Regions from separate parts of the Brevibacillus sp. HB1.2 genome, predicted to be linked through region 1. Evidence: riboswitches for the same ligand, from Rfam matches in the RefSeq annotation. Region 1 holds a riboswitch; each other region holds the start of a gene.
What was found. A riboswitch is a leader RNA that binds a small molecule or an ion and turns the genes downstream of it on or off. The one in region 1 is predicted to bind cobalamin.
Positions count from the first base shown of each region.

Region 1 (5,333 bases):
GTCTTTTGCCATTTTCGCACGATGTCCATGAGTTGAATCTGGTACCCGATATCAAGGTAGGTCGTGGGTTCATCGAGCAACAGCACCTGAGGTCTTTGGATCAATGCCTTCCCCAAAGCTACCCGCTGCTTTTCCCCACCACTCAACTGATCCAGTGTGCGCTCTTCCAAATGTTCAAGACCGAGCATCTGTACGATTTCATCAATGAGCGATGCGACATCCTGCTTCTCTTCCCCTAGCCAATTTTGGTAAGGAAAGCGCCCCATTTCCAACACCTCTCGGACACGAAAGCCGACTGGCGGCAGACCCTCTTGCTCCAGAACAGCCAGTATTTTGGCAAGCTCTTTGCGTGGATAGGAATGAAGCTTTTTCTCTTGAAGCAAAATGTCTCCTGCATCTGCCTTAATGACACCTGAAATCATTTTCAGCAAGGTAGATTTTCCGCTTCCATTTGGTCCGATGATGCCAAAAAATTCTCCCTTGTCCACGCAAAAATCGATGCCGTGCAAAACAGGCGTATCCTGATACGATTTTTGCAAGTTGCGCACATTGATCATTGCAAACGTTACCTCTTCCTAAAGCGTTTATTTTGCTTCAATAAATAGGCGAAAAACGGTGCTCCCAGAAATGCTGTCACGACACCGAGCGGGATTTCTGTTGGACTCAGCAACATTCTGGCAAGAGTGTCGGCCCACAGCACGTAAATACCACCGCAGATCGCAGACATCGGCAGTAAAATACGATGGTCAGGACCAACCAGCAATCGAACGAGATGCGGTACCACCAGGCCAACGAACCCAATAATTCCCGCGATAGAAACCGCCGCTGCAGTCAGGAGGGTCGAAACGACCAGAACCACTAACTTCGTTCGATCCACATGGACGCCGAGATGCGCAGCCTGCCGCTCCCCCAACGCAAATAGGTTTAAGGAACGCGCATAGCTCACAAGCACCATTCCACCTATGACCAAGTACGGAATCAAGACGTACGTAAAGGCCCACCCTCGAAATGACAGGCTGCCCATAAGCCAGAACACGATCTCATTTACCGTCTGGTCGGATAGCGACACCATAAACGAAACGAGCGAGCCGAGAAAAGCCTGCACCACGACACCAGACAAAATCAGGGTCTCCGTTTGCAGCTTTCCTTGCGTATTCGCGAGTCCGAGTACGATCCATAAACTGAGCAATCCTGTAAGAAAAGCGACGACAGGCGTGCTCCATGCACCCAAAAAGGTGATTTGCAAGCCAAAAAGGATCAAGAAGGCTGCTCCGACAGCAGAACCCGATGCCACGCCCATCGTAAACGGATCTGCAAGCGGATTGCGCAAAACGCCCTGAAAGCCCGCTCCCGCAAGTGACAAGCAGGCGCCAATCAAGACAGCCAATACAACGCGTGGAAAACGAACCTTCATGACAATTTGCTCAGATGACTCCGGCCACGTTACGGTGATCCACTCAGACAAGCCAGGGATTTGATGGAGCAGGATGAGCCATACTTGCGAAATGGGGAGTTGTGCCGCCCCCATCGAGATGCTGATAACTATTGATGCCAGAAGGACGAGACAACTAACTCCTCCCCATATGAACAATCGTTTCTTCATTTTATTTCACCAAGTCAGGGTAAATCGCCTTGGCTACTTCGATTAAGCCTTGTGTAATACGCGGACCAGGGCGAGACAAAATATTTTGGTCCATGCCAAAGATTTGTTTTTCACGGATCGCCTTCATTTTATCCCAGCCATTGCGACTCGCGATCATATCCTCTAGCTTGATGCCCGTCTTTTCATCGGTAATTCCGCTCGCATACAAAATGACGTCTGGATCGTTTTGCAAAATCTTTTCTTCACTGATCGGATTCCACCCTTCGGTGTCGGAAGCAATGTTTGTTGCTCCAGCCAGCGTGATGAGTTCATCCATGAATTCGCCTTTTCCGACTGTCCAGCCTGGGGAAAATTCCAGATATACCTTTTTCTTCTCTTCCGGTTTTACATTTTTCACTGCTTCTTGAACGTACGCGATGTCTTTCTTCATTTGCGCGACGACTTTTTCGGCTTGTTCCTGTGTGTTCGTGATAACTCCCATCGCCAAAACATTGTTTAGGATGTCATCCATCTTTGTCGGATGGGTAATATAGACTGGCATTCCGAGAGATTTGAGCTTGTCAGCCACTGGCTTTTCCATCGAAATCCCACCGACGACCATATCCGGCGTTTGAGCGAGAATGGCTTCTTCATTTGGTTTGACAACTCCGCCAATTTTCGGTTTTGCCTTCGCCGCATCTGGATAATCATCATAGTCTGAGACAGCTACGATCCGATCTTCCAAGCCTAATGCGAACAAAATCTCTGTCTCGGCAGGTGATGTAGAGACGATTCGCTCAGGAGCTTTTGCAAAGGTTACTTCTTTTCCTGTTGCATCCTTGACGGTCAATGGATACGTTGTTTGTTTTGCAGGTTGCTCGGCCGTATTCTCTTGCGGTGCTGTCTGCGGTGCGCTTGTTTGTCCCCCTGGTGCTGGCTGGCTGTTATCGTTACCCGCACAACCTGCGAGGCTAGCCGCAACTAGTAGTGGGATCATGAATCGCAATGAACGTTTCATATGTAGAACTTCCTTTCTGCATGTCTGATTGACTGTTCCTTCCAATAAAAAAATCGACCCTTGCTTCCATTCGGAAATCAAAGGGTCGGCACCTCAGGGCAAACAGACAGGATGGTCTGCTTCCTGAAATAGGCCGATCCTTTCCGCGAAGGCAACAGGCACTAAAACAAACAGGCAGGTCTCCTGGCTTACGGCTGAGGAACGAGCCGATTTACAGTGGCGGGACCGCGTCGGATTTTCACCGACTTCCCTTTTCACCCGATCTTTTCGTTAAAAAGACGAGGCACCTATTTGCTGTTACGTTTGAAATTGTCACAGTCCATGACTCATCCTACATCATAGCATTCCTTGGATGAAAAAAGAATGACAAACACATAAGCCAATACTTTCTTGCCTGCTAAAAATGAAAAACGCCTGAACAAAAGGTTCAGGCAAATGTAAAGCTTTTGGCAGGCTATTTCCCTCGTTTGTCCAAATAATCGAGAATGCCCATGGAGCATACTTGTAAATCGAGCTTGAGTACTTCGAATACTTCGTGGTCACTGCTGATTCCTTGTGACTGTAGATGATCCGAAACTCGTTCAAATAACGTAAGAGACAGCTCATCGTATGATTGTCCAGCAACAAGCGCTGTCTTTCCTTCCGCCACAAACACGGGGAGCCACTCGCGTATTTGGCGGTACACGTCATCTACCTGCTCTGACATCCCAAAATGACCAAAGTAAATGCGACTCAGCTTGTGCGCTTCAAAACGGCTTAGAGACGCTAACATGGCATCCGGGTCAAACTGATTCGGCGAAGTAGATGGCAGCACGAGGTGTATGCCATCCTTTTTAAGCTGTGGATAGAGTACACCTGCCGTATCACCTGTGAACATGCCGCGGCTTACTGGATCGTAGATGCTGAAGTGATGATTGGCATGCCCTGGCGAATCCAGAAACTCCAATACGCAATTCTCTCCGATCTTTAGTGTATCTCCATCCCCACGAATCAAAATCCGTTCCTCGAGAACAGCCTCAATCGGATCAAACAATCGATCAAAATCATCATGATACACCGCTCTCGCGCCTGCGATCAGTCGGCTCGGATCTATGAGATGACGTGCACCTTTCGGGTGGACAACGACCTTTGCGTTCGGACAATCCTTCAGAAACAGTCCTACTCCTCCTGCATGATCCAAGTGAATGTGCGTCACGATGATGTATTTGACTTGTTCCGGCTTATAACCGAGCTTGGCGAGACCGGCCTTGATGTATGGGACGGAGGGGCTTGGTCCTGTTTCTACCAATGTGAGCTCCTCTTCCGCGATCACATACGTCCCCGTGCGTTCCGCCCAGCCCATATCGAAACCGTCTATTAAATGGATGCGTTCCCCTAAGTAAATTGGCTCTGTTGCTTGCATGTAAATACTCCTCCTTGTCAAAAGTCTCGCGTTGCCATTGTGTTGGAATATTTACACTTTACCATCTATTTTGTAGGGATTGGGGATGAATCACACAAATTCTTCATATTTTCATGATAATATGAGGGCAGCAAAATCGATTCCATTATCTGGAGGGGTGCAAAAATGGGTCAACTTTTTTCTGAATTACGACCTGAGCATGAGAAATTTATCAAGAAGCAACGGATGTTCTTTGTTGCCTCTGCTCCAATGGACACAAATGGTCACGTGAATCTTTCACCGAAAGGGTACGATTCTTTTCGCATAGTATCGCCTACCGAGGTCGCCTATTTAGACCTGACTGGAAGTGGAAACGAAACCAGCGCTCATCTGCAGGAAAATGGCAGGATTACTCTCATGTTCTGTGCGTTTGAAGGCCCCCCTCTCATCATGCGCCTATTCGGCAAAGGAACGGTTATTCTCCCAGATACGCCTCGGTGGAATGAGCTCGTAAAAGACTTTCCGCTTCTGCCCGGCGCTCGTCAAATCATTACCGTCAACATACAGGAAGTAAAGACCTCTTGCGGCTGGGCTATCCCTTTCTATTCCTATTCAAAAGAACGCGACACCCTTCAGAAATGGACCTTGGCGAAAGACGAGCAAGAACTGCTTGATTATCAAAAGGAAAACAACGTAGTAAGCATGGATGGATTGCCAACCCCATTGGGGCAAAAGCTTTTTCCCGCAGTAGGTGGGGATAACTAAAAGGAAAACGAAAAGAAGCTGCCCTCTCGCAGCTTCTTTTTTTAAATCTCTTTACTTACTCGTATAAATGACCACTGCATCTTTGAGAAACTCGGCAACACCAGGCTGTTCCTTGTCGTAATAGGCCGTGAAGCGCGGGTCTTCGACGTACATCTGGGCAACACCTGCGTGCGCATCTTTGCTGTAGCTGTCCCAATAAAAGCTCAGCCATTGACGGTGAAGATCCGCTGCTTTTTGCGCCAATTCATGAGCAGGATCACCTGTCGCAAAAGCCTGTACCAACGTCTCATGCAGTTCTTCATTCAACTTTTCAAGTGCAGCGTACTCCTGCTCGGTCATTCCTTTGATTTTCAGATTGGATTTGTCAACCTGGTCACTTCCATATTTTGAGCGAATTTCTTCTCCGTACTGGGCCTCGTTGTCGTCAATCAACTTTTGCTTGAAGCCTTCAAATTTTTGTTTGTCACTCATCGTTTTGGTCCCCTCTCTTTGTGCTAATGTCAAATCGACATTGGCGATTAACGCATCCAATTGCGTTCGTCTTTCCAGGAGCTTCTCGCGGTGCTCCCGCAGTGCCCGTTCAGCAT
Region 1 covers NZ_JABMIU010000002.1:478,239-483,571, forward strand. The annotation lists gene HPY28_RS07240 (heme ABC transporter ATP-binding protein) at 1-557, opposite strand, end outside; gene HPY28_RS07245 (FecCD family ABC transporter permease) at 566-1,603, opposite strand; gene HPY28_RS07250 (ABC transporter substrate-binding protein) at 1,605-2,600, opposite strand; cobalamin riboswitch at 2,757-2,906, opposite strand; gene HPY28_RS07255 (MBL fold metallo-hydrolase) at 3,055-4,002, opposite strand; gene HPY28_RS07260 (pyridoxamine 5'-phosphate oxidase family protein) at 4,168-4,746, shown strand; gene HPY28_RS07265 (MerR family transcriptional regulator) at 4,798-5,333, opposite strand, start outside.

Region 2 (5,333 bases), on a different contig from region 1:
TTTTTCCGTCCGCGGGCTGTAATCGTTCGTCAAATACTTGTTAAAATAAGTGCCTTTTGCATATTCCGATTGTTCAAAGCCCAAGAAGGTCTTGCCTGTTTCCTTGGCAATTTCCATGCTTTTTTCCAAAGAGTAGAAGTTCATCATCATGAAAAACGTACGAGCGAAGTCCTTCGCTTCTTCACTCTCGTAGGCGATTCTGTTCTTTGCCAGATAACCGTTCAGGTTCATCGCACCGAGACCTACTGAGTGCAGCTCACTGTTTGCCTTTTGAACGCCTGGAGCGTTTTCTACACGCGTCATGTCACTCACGGCTGTAATGGCTTCGATTCCTTCGTGGACGGATTCACGGATCATTTTGCGTTCCATCACGTTGACGATATTGAGCGATGCCAAATTGCAGCTAATATCGCGACGGATGATATCCATCTCGCCGTAATTGGTGATCGTCGAAGTCTCCTGCAACTGGAAGATTTCCGTGCACAGGTTGGACATTTTCACCGAACCGAGATCTTTCAGTGCATGGTTGTTGTTCGCATTCGTTTTGTTCATGATGTACGGATAGCCCGATTCCATTTGAATCATCGCGATTTTGGTCAACATCTCGCGTGCGCTCATCACGGTCTTTTTCTTGATGCGATCGTTTGCCAAGAGCTCCTCGTACATGTCATCGAGGTCCATATCATCCAGATGAACACCGTATTCTTTGTACACGGAGTACGGAGCAAACACAGTCAATGGCTTATTTTCTTCAGCCAGCTTGTAGAACACGTTTGGTACGATCAGGCCGATGGACAACGTTTTGATGCGTGCTTTTTCATCCGCATTGATCTTTTTGCAATCGAGAAACTCGTTGATATCCCAACCGAAGATGTTGTAGTACGCTGCACCCGAGCCTTTGCGTTGCCCCATTTGATCTGCGTAGGAAAACGCATCTTCCAACAGCTTGAGAACGGGCATAACACCTTTTGCTGCGCCCTCGACGCCTTTGATCGGCTCTCCTCGTCCGCGGAGCTTGGACAAGTTCACGGCCACACCGCCGCCAATTTTGGATAGCTGCATACAAGTTCCCAAAATAAAGTTGATGGAGTTCAGTGAATCATCCATTTCGAGCAAGAAGCAGGAGACCATTTCTCCACGGCGGCTTTTGCCTGCATTCAGGAAGGTTGGTGTCGCTGGTTGCAAGCGTTGATCCATCATGGATACTGTCAAACGCTTAGCGAGCTCAAAGTCACCTTGTCCAAGGGACAGTGCCACAACGGCCACCCGGTCTGGATACTGCTCTAAGTACATCGATTTATCGTTCGTTTTCAACGCGTAATCTTTATAAAATTTGGAGATAGCCATGTACGAAGCAAATTGAAAATCAGCGTCATAGGCCAAACGGTAAACTTCATCGACCTGCTCAACAGTGTATGTTTCATAGACGTTTTCATAGAAGTCATTCTCGATCAAATAGTCCATGCGCTCTTTGACACTGCCAAAAGTCATCGTATTGGACTGCACTTCTTCCATGAAGACCGCAACCGCTTCCCGATCCTTTTCCAGTTGATAAAATCCGTCATTGCCACGCTGCATCAGTTCGTTGTTCAATTCAATATGCCGCAATTGCTGCCACCCCACTCGTAAATTGTTCCACGTCACGGCCGGTACCGGACAGTTCAAATTTAGAAATCACCGGAACGCCATATTGGCTCGCGATCGTATCCGCGCTTTTGGCAAAGCTGGTTCCCCAGTTGCGGTTACCGCTGGCGGATACTCCCCGCAGATGGACATGATTTCGCTTCAGGAACGTCGCCACCTTCTCCGGCACTTGTCCGAATCCCGTCGTGTATGTTATCAAAATGAATGGCTCGTCTAGCACCATATCTTGATCAATTTCCACATGTGGCAAATTAATTTTGTTGACGAATCTTCGGACGTTTCCTGTTTTTGAATCATAAGCGATTAGCATGTCCCTCATCCTATCCCCTGCTATTTTTACTCTGTATGTATGTTATTTAGCCAAAGTAAAAGCGCATCCGACGTTTACATGCCGAATGCGCGTGATGACTTCCATCTAGCAATTCGCCAATACGAATTGCGCGCTCGAACACTTCCCTATCTCCCGTAGGTTAAACAGTGCAAGCGGTTAGGCAGGTCTCCTGGCTTTAGGATCATCGCTCCATTTTCACCTTCCCAATCCCTCAAGATCAGTGGCATTCTTTCGCAAATGGAACTCTCTCATTACAGTGGCGGGACCGCGTCGGATTCTCACCGACTTCCCTATTAAGTCTACCAAATCTGGCTGGTAAACACCTCACCGCATCAATATGTAGTTGGTAAAACTTACTTTACCTCAATATATCGTAGGAGTCAAGCTCAGTGTGCGCTCTTTTCGAAAACTAACTATTCTCCTTTTTCGGCTATTGCCAATCTCTGGTTCTCGTTCATATAATAGATTTTGTGTGCGTTGGTTAGCGTTGGAAAGATTGGAGAGTAGCCCTCATGAAAAGCACCGACTATCAACCTGTCGTCATTCCTCGTTCTTACAGTAAAATCATGACTTATCAAGAGCGTGACTATCACATTTTTGTAAGTATACCTGCCGATCCCCCTCCGGAATCAGGCTTTCCCGTCATATATTTGCTAGATGGCAACTCTGTTTTTGCAACCATGACCGAAGCGATACGAATACAATCACGTGGCCCTGAACGAACTGGCGTGTATCCTGCTATCGTCGTCGGGATTGGGTATCCAACGGACGGTCCGTACCATCCTGCCCGTTTCTTTGATTACACGTATGAAGTTCCCGTCACAGAGCTTCCTGGCAACCCACAAGGAGCCGACTGGCCTCAGATGGGGGGAGCAGAGCAGTTCCTCACCTTTTTAGAGGAGGAGCTCAAGCCGAGTATCGAAAACGACTTCCCCATCGATCGGACGCAACAAGCGATTTTTGGACATTCGTTAGGTGGCTTGTTTGTCTTGCATGTACTTTTGTCGAGACCACACGCTTTTCAGCGTTATATAGCTGGCAGTCCTTCGATCCATTGGAATGAGAGCGTACTGCTTGCGAAGGAGAGTCAATTACCGAGCCTGCTGACAGATGACCTCGACGTCCATGCACTCCTCACCATCGGGGAGTTGGAAAACGATGGGCGATTCTTAGTCAAAGAAAAATCTCTGGCGATGATCGAACGATTGTCGTCCATGGGCAAAGGTCAAATCAAGGCTTCCTTTAAAGAATTTGCTGACGAAAATCATTCGTCCGTCTTGCCAGTCTTAATTAGCCAAGGACTCAAATTCGCTACGAAAAAAACTGCCCGCTAAAAATGGGCAGTTTTTGTTTATCATGACTCGCTTACTGTAGAGATAACACTTTGGTGATTTGGGGCAGCTCTTCGATGGCAGATACAATCGTCGGTGTAATCTCTTCATCGGTCACAGAGATAAGCAGGGCATTCTTCCCTTTTTGCTCACGTGATACATTCAACTTGGAAACATTGATTTGATGTTCGGCCAGTTTTCGTGAGACATCATAAATCACGCCTGGATAATCGATATGGCGAACCAACAATCCATGGGCACCTGGAGGTATGCGACACGCACAGTAATTGATTTCACTGATGTACACTTCTCTCCAATCTTGCGCCAAGGTGTACTTGTTCGCTCCTACCCGCAACACCGCCAAATGATTCGCATATTCACCGGAGCTATGTTGGACAGGAACCTTCGTCCCTAGTCCTTCCACTAACTGCGTTGCGATTTCCTCTTTATTTTCATGAGCAAGAATACTTAATTGTGCACCCGCTAACTCTGGCTCGAGTCTTTGAATCAGTTCAGCTAGTTCACGCAGTCCAGCATATTGGGTCATGTGTTGCCTTCACTCTCCCAGTCAGGTTTATCCTTGTTTTCACGGCAGAATCCAAGCTTCCGGCTCTTTCTTGATAGAGGATTCGTTATCAGCACGATACCAAGCCGTCAACGTTTGTCCATCTTTCGTATAGTAGATTCGGTAGATGGTATTGCCTTTTCCGCTATTGGTAAAAGGACTTTCCTCCTTCGGAACCGCTGTCACTCCACCCGCAACTACAGCCCCGCCGTTCTCCTTGATGACGTTTTGGATCGTCGCCATATGCTCTTTACCCATGGAGGCCATCCCAAAATAAGAGATGATCGCCAAGAGAACCGCTCCCGCCAAAAACGAAACGATAATCACTTTTGATTTTTTCGTAGCATCCACCGAGTGCTTCCCCCGTCTATCTTAGTTCTCTTTATCAACTAAGCGTACCTTGTCAATCGTACCGCCACCCAAGCACACTTCCCCATCGTAGAAGACGACAGCCTGACCAGGTGTTACTGCTTTTTGCGGCTGGTCAAAAATGACCTCCACGTTTCCGTCCTCTAGCAGGTGAATAGTTACTCCCTGATCTGGCTGGCGATAACGGAATTTCGCTGTACAAGTAAATGTTTCGGAAGGCTTTTTATCACTCGTCCAGCTAACGTTGGTTGCCAAGAGGCTCTTCGAGTACAGACGAATATGATCAGAGCCTTCACCTACGATCAGGACATTGCGCTCCAGATCTTTGTCTACAACAAACCAAGGCTGTCCGCTCGTGCCATGACCTCCACCTATTCCTAAGCCTTGTCGTTGACCCAATGTATAGTACATCAGTCCGTCGTGCGTGCCGATGATTGCTCCTTCTACGGTCTCGATATTTCCTGGTTTGGCAGGCAAATAGTTTTGCAGGAACTCACGGAAGTTGCGCTCTCCAATAAAGCAGATCCCTGTACTATCCTTCTTTTTCGCAGTATAGAGTCCTGCTTTCTCTGCGATCTCCCTTACTTGAGGTTTCGGGAGATGACCAATCGGGAACATCGTTTTGGAAAGCTGTTCTTGGCCCAATACATTCAAGAAGTAAGTCTGATCCTTGTTGTTGTCAGCGCCACGAATGAGTTTGTATTCGCCATCAATGTGCTTGACCTGCGCGTAATGGCCGGTGGCAATATAATCCGCCCCAAGATCCATGACCTTGGCAAGAAGCTCGCCGAACTTGATTTCACGGTTGCACATGACATCCGGATTCGGTGTACGGCCTCGTTTATATTCATCCAAAAAATACTGGAATACCTTATCCATGTATTCTTTTTCAAAGTTTACCGTGTAATATGGAATGCCGATCTGTTCACAGACGCGCCGGACATCCTGGAAGTCTTCTTCCGCCGTGCAGTGGCCGAATTCATCGGTATCATCCCAGTTTTTCATGAAGATGCCGATGACGTCATATCCCTGTTGCTTAAGCAGGTAAGCCGTCACGGAGGAGTCGACTCCGCCGGACATGCCGACAACGACG
Region 2 covers NZ_JABMIU010000007.1:8,240-13,572, forward strand. The annotation lists gene nrdE (class 1b ribonucleoside-diphosphate reductase subunit alpha) at 1-1,608, opposite strand, end outside; gene nrdI (class Ib ribonucleoside-diphosphate reductase assembly flavoprotein NrdI) at 1,595-1,954, opposite strand; cobalamin riboswitch at 2,118-2,317, opposite strand; gene HPY28_RS17210 (alpha/beta hydrolase) at 2,488-3,309, shown strand; gene HPY28_RS17215 (ACT domain-containing protein) at 3,341-3,853, opposite strand; gene HPY28_RS17220 (hypothetical protein) at 3,893-4,222, opposite strand; gene mnmA (tRNA 2-thiouridine(34) synthase MnmA) at 4,244-5,333, opposite strand, start outside.
Region 2: another riboswitch for cobalamin. It lies ahead of nrdI (class Ib ribonucleoside-diphosphate reductase assembly flavoprotein NrdI); the one in region 1 lies ahead of HPY28_RS07250 (ABC transporter substrate-binding protein).

Region 3 (5,333 bases), on a different contig from region 1:
AGGTTGTCCAGTTTGACAAGGCCATGCACCATTGGCACATGATGCTAGATAAACGTGATCTGGTTTCCGGTGAGGCAATGAATGCTGTATCCAAGGTCTTCGTAAACTCTGATCCTAACAGCAGCAAGCAACCTGAACAATCCATCCGCCGTCCAATGGGACCTTTGGTAGATCTGTATTACATCTGGACGGACAAACCCATTTTTGATGCAGCGAAAATTACGACGCCAGTGTTGATCATTCGAGGAGATCTGGACTTTTTTGCCGATAAGTCCCTCTTCCATAAGCTGACCCATGCATCTGCAAAACAAGAAGTGGTTATCAAAGATGCAACACATTGGGTGTTGTATGAAAAAAATCGTGATCAACTCTTGCGTGAAACAGACGAATTCCTGAAAAAGGAAGTAAACCCGTAAGGATGTGCTGGAAATGAAGCCGTTTCAAATTTTGGATGCAACACTGCGAGAAGGAGAGCAGCAATCTGGCGTGCGCTTCACATGCGAAGACAAGATTCGCATCCTGCATCTCTTGGAAAGCTATCAGATAGACCTCATAGAAGTGGGCCATCCTGGAATTTCTGCCGTGGATGAAGAAATCTGCCGAAAAGTGGCTCAATCGGCAAGACGAGCGCAAATATTAATGCATGCGAGAGCTACTGTTGAAGAAGTACATGCAGTAAAGCGCGCCAAAGCAGACTGGGTGGGGATTTGGGCTTCCATTAATGATGTGTCTATCCAAACCAAATTCAGTCATCACCAGGAAAGCTATATACAAGAGAAAGTCCAACAAGCTGTTATCGAAGCAAAAAAGCTTGGCTTACAGGTTAGATTCACGATTGAAGACGCTTCACGGACAGAGTGGGAAAAGATATCCAGCTTAGGTCATGTTGCTTTGCAGGCAGGCGCAGATCGCATTAGTTTGGCAGATACTGTCGGGATATGGGAGCCTGATACATGCAAAAGAATTGTAACTCGTGCCATTGAGGAATTTGGATGCGAAATTGAAGTTCATCTGCATAATGATCTTGGTCTTGCTCAAGCGAATGCGCTGGCGGCTATTGATGCAGGCGCTTCTGTCATTGATGCGACAATTTTAGGAATCGGCGAAAGAGCTGGTATTACTGACTTGATCCAGCTTACTGTTGCGTTGCAAAAGCTTCGAAATGATCATCGTTATTCTTTGGATAGAATTCCCGAGCTTGTACAAGCGATCCGTATGACGACAGGGTATAGACCGGACGAACTGCGCCCTATCGCTGGGCAAAATGCTTTTACGCATACATCGGCTTACCATGTCCAAGCCGTAAAGAGGAATTCCAAAGCGTATGAGCCATTTCCTCCCGAAACAATTGGAAGAACACGGCTTCTCGAAGAAAAGCGTCCTCCACTAGGAAGCCCAAAGCTGCCTGTTTCCTTACAGGTAGGAAAGCCGTTTCCAAAAGGTGCTTCAGAGCTACAGTATCATCGTGACGGTCCAGGGATACGCTGGGTTATGATGGATTCGCGTGTTGATGAGCGAGCCTCATTTTATGTGATCCAAAGGATATTTGGATTATGCGATTTGTCCGGTATTCCTGAAAAACATGTAGACAGACATGCGCATCATTGTGACAGTGCCTTCCTCTTTTGGGGAGATGCACCTGATGGCACTGGTCTGGTGTGTCATGTTCAACTTGGTGAAGAAGAGAAGACTGTTGAGAGTCCAGCAGCTATTTTTATCCCAGCAGGCGTCGAGCATTCCTATCACTATGTGTCAGGGCACGGAACTTATACAAATATTGTATTGTCACCTGAATACAACAAAAGCCTTTTGGTTTCAGCAGCATCTTCTGAAATACCAGTGACCTAAGAGGTACAGGAATTTGTTGAGTTTGAAGAGTGGGCGGCCATCTGGGCATGAGTACGGTATCGACCGGGCTCATGCCTTGCTCGATTATTTGTGGTTACATCGACAAAACCCCGCCATAAATCGGCTCTTTCTGCGTTTTTTGTCCCCAAGTGCGCGTTCCGTATTCGAAATGCCACCATTCTTTCGGATAGTTGACGAATCCGGCAGCCGTCATCAAATGATAAAGCAGTCGGCGATTGTCTCGAATTTCGATGTCTTTTTGCTTAGACTGTGCCAGCTCTTCATAATAGCGAGTGGAAGCCAGTTCACTGAAATCATCGAAGACGGTCCCCATCTCCAGCCAGCCATCAGGCCCTGCGATAGTTAGATCCACTGCACCGCCGGATAGGTGAGGGGACGGTTTGGAGAGGTCTGTTGTTGGATAAGCGACGAATTTGCTCAATTCTTCCGTGAGGGCGGGTCCTTCCTGCCAGCCTTGTAATAGCAAGGCTTCACGGAAACGATCATACAAGGATGCCTGTACCTCAAATGAGCGCCAGCCGTCCAACACGACGAGCTTGTAGCCAACAGGCAGTTGCGCGGCTGCCGTGGCGAGCTTGTGTGCTGCCCCTTCTCGCAAAAAGGCTTCTGGCTGTGTTCCGGCATAGCCCTTGTGGTAGTAGGCTGGATAGACTGTGATTTGAGCTGAAAGGGAAGAGAGGGGAATCATCGGTTCGCCGCATTCCTTGATCGGCAGTGGGCTGGGCAGGACCATGTCTGGTATTTTTGGAATCGGAGGAAATAGCATGACTGCACACCACTTTCGATTGTTTTGCCAATAGGGTAACGAAAAACATCAGGCATGTAAACGGTCATTATCTTAAATTTTCTGCTAATAGTCACCAGCGACGAATCAGCAGCTTTTGCTTGAATCCTCGGTAGCTTTTGCTATTATTAAAGCAAGTGCTTGTCAACGGAACGAACGACATTTACATATGGAAGAGAAACAGGTCCTTGTTTTTGCGAAACCGATTCGCAGGAGCAAGGTTAAAAGGGAAGTTTGGTGAAAAGCCAACGCGGTCCCGCCACTGTAAGAGAGTAGCTGTTCTTCAAGGCATCATGCCATCCACTGCCCATCCGGGAGCGGGAAGGAGAAGAAGAGCGATGATCCTCGAGCCAGGAGACCTGCCTGTTTTATGATTACACTGATTTCCTTCGGGTCAAAGGAAGAGGTGAGGATTGTTGCTTTTCGGCTATCCGCGCTTTGTTTTTCCTTAGGTACTGGGGGAAACAGAGCGCTTTTTTTATGCTTCGGAAAGTATTTGGAGGAAACAGCGGAGTAAAATACGTCACTTTTTGAGGTGGTCACGATGGAGAAAAACGATAAGAAGCGAGGATTGACCCTCGTTTACACAGGAGACGGCAAAGGAAAAACGACAGCGGCAGTCGGGTTGGCTGTGCGGGCGACAGGGCGCGGGAAAAAGGTGCTGATGGTTCAATTCATCAAGTCGCCAGAGCGTACATACGGAGAAAAGATTATTTTCGATAAATTGGGCATTGAAATTGTGCAAATGGGCGTCGGCTTCACATGGACGAAAACACCGGAGGAGCATCGTCAGGCATTGAAAGAAGCTTGGGCGTTTGCGAGCGAAAAGCTTTCTTCCGGAGCGTACGATGTCGTCATTTTGGATGAGCTAAATAATGCATTGGCGATTGACCGCTTCCCGATTGATGATGTGTTGCCATTGTCCGATGTGTTGGAAGCGATTCAAAATAGGCCAAGTCATATTCACCTCGTGATTACGGGACGGGCCGCAAAGCAGGAGATTTTGGACATCGCAGATTTGGTGACAGAGATGAAGCCAATCAAGCATTACTACGATGAAGGGATTCCAGCTGTGCTGGGGGTAGAGTTTTGACAAGCGCAGGTGTAATAGAGAAGTACGGTCATGGCGGAGACTTGCTGACCGCAGCGCAGCGCTTTGGTCGAGAGCCCGGGCAGTTTCTGGATTACAGTGCCAATATTAATCCGCTGGGGATGCCAGCAAGCGTTCGTGAGATGCTGCTGGATTCGCTGGCTGCTGTAGCGCATTACCCAGACCCTGGACATCGTGTGTTTCGGCGTGCGCTGGCGAAGCGGCTGCAAGTGCCGGAGGAATGGTTGCTGCCTGCCAATGGTGCAGCGGAGGCGATGGCACTGGCCATTCTCGGTCTTTCGCCGCAAACGGTTGGTGTGGTATATCCTTGCTTTTCGGAATACGCGCAACTTTCCGAGCAGTATGGTGCCCGTGTCATTGGCTGCTACGGGAAGGAAGCGAACGGGTACAAGCCCGATCCTATAGAGCTGCACACTCTTTTTACGCAGTCTGATCTCGTATTTGTCGGGTCGCCAAACAATCCGACGGGAATCCTGTATCAACCGGATGAGCTTCGCCAAATGGCGGAATGGACGAGTAAGACCAACACGTGGCTCATCGTGGATGAGGCTTTCCTCGATTTTGTGGAGGAAGATCGGCAATATACATTGGCGACGCAGCTCGAGCGCTTTCCCCGTGTGATCTTGATGCGCTCGATGACGAAAATGTACGCGATCCCGGGATTGCGCCTGGGTTATGCGATTGCGCATCCGGATGTCATTGCGAGGATGCGCCAGAAGCAAGTGAGCTGGAGCGTGAATGCACTGGCCCTTTTAGCTGGAGAACTGTGCTTGCAGGAGCAGGCATATGAGGAACAGACGCGAAGGCTCATAAAAGCAGAACGTGCGTATTTGATCGATTGCATCAGCGGTGAGTTGGGCTGGCAGGTATGGCCGGGGGAGGCAAACTTTTTGCTGCTGCGCTCACCAGAAGGATTGCCAGCGGAACAATTGCAGGCACGGCTCGGCAAAAAAGGCGTTCTGATCCGCAACTGTGCGATGTATCCCGGTCTGACGGCACATGATGTGAGAATCGCAGTGCGTGGACGAGAGGAAAATGAAAGACTTCTGGCAGCGCTCCGCGAGGTCCATGCGGAAGGAAGTGAACAGCGATGAGCTTGGTGCTGGTAACAGGCGGTGTCCGTTCAGGAAAAAGCCGCTACGCGGAAGAGCTTGCGATGAAGTTGGGCAGTCGAGTCCTGTACGTGGCGACAGGCAAGGCCTGGGATGATGAAATGAAGCAGAGAATCGAGCTGCATCAGGCACGTCGTCCGCTGGAATGGGGCTGTGTGGAGGTAGGAGAGCGATTAACCGATTACCACGCATTCAGTGAGCAGTATGATGTGGTTTTAATCGATTGTCTGTCCACCTGGGTGAGTAATCGATTGATGAGTATGGACGAGTCTGAATGGAGAAGTCCTTCACACACGCAATCCCTGCTGCAGGAGGCAGAGGCATGGCTGTCCCTCGTTCACAATTCCCCGCAAAAAGTCATTGCCGTCACAAGCGAGGTCGGATTGGGCGGTGTAGCCTTGAGTCGTTTGGGCAGATGGTTCGCGGATGTGCTGGGCGATGTCAATCAGAGAAGTGC
Region 3 covers NZ_JABMIU010000010.1:34,338-39,670, reverse strand. The annotation lists gene HPY28_RS20660 (alpha/beta hydrolase) at 1-416, shown strand, start outside; gene HPY28_RS20655 (LeuA family protein) at 430-1,848, shown strand; gene HPY28_RS20650 (M15 family metallopeptidase) at 1,943-2,635, opposite strand; cobalamin riboswitch at 2,819-3,034, shown strand; gene cobO (cob(I)yrinic acid a,c-diamide adenosyltransferase) at 3,198-3,746, shown strand; gene cobD (threonine-phosphate decarboxylase CobD) at 3,743-4,858, shown strand; gene cobU (bifunctional adenosylcobinamide kinase/adenosylcobinamide-phosphate guanylyltransferase) at 4,855-5,333, shown strand, end outside.
Region 3: another riboswitch for cobalamin. It lies ahead of cobO (cob(I)yrinic acid a,c-diamide adenosyltransferase); the one in region 1 lies ahead of HPY28_RS07250 (ABC transporter substrate-binding protein).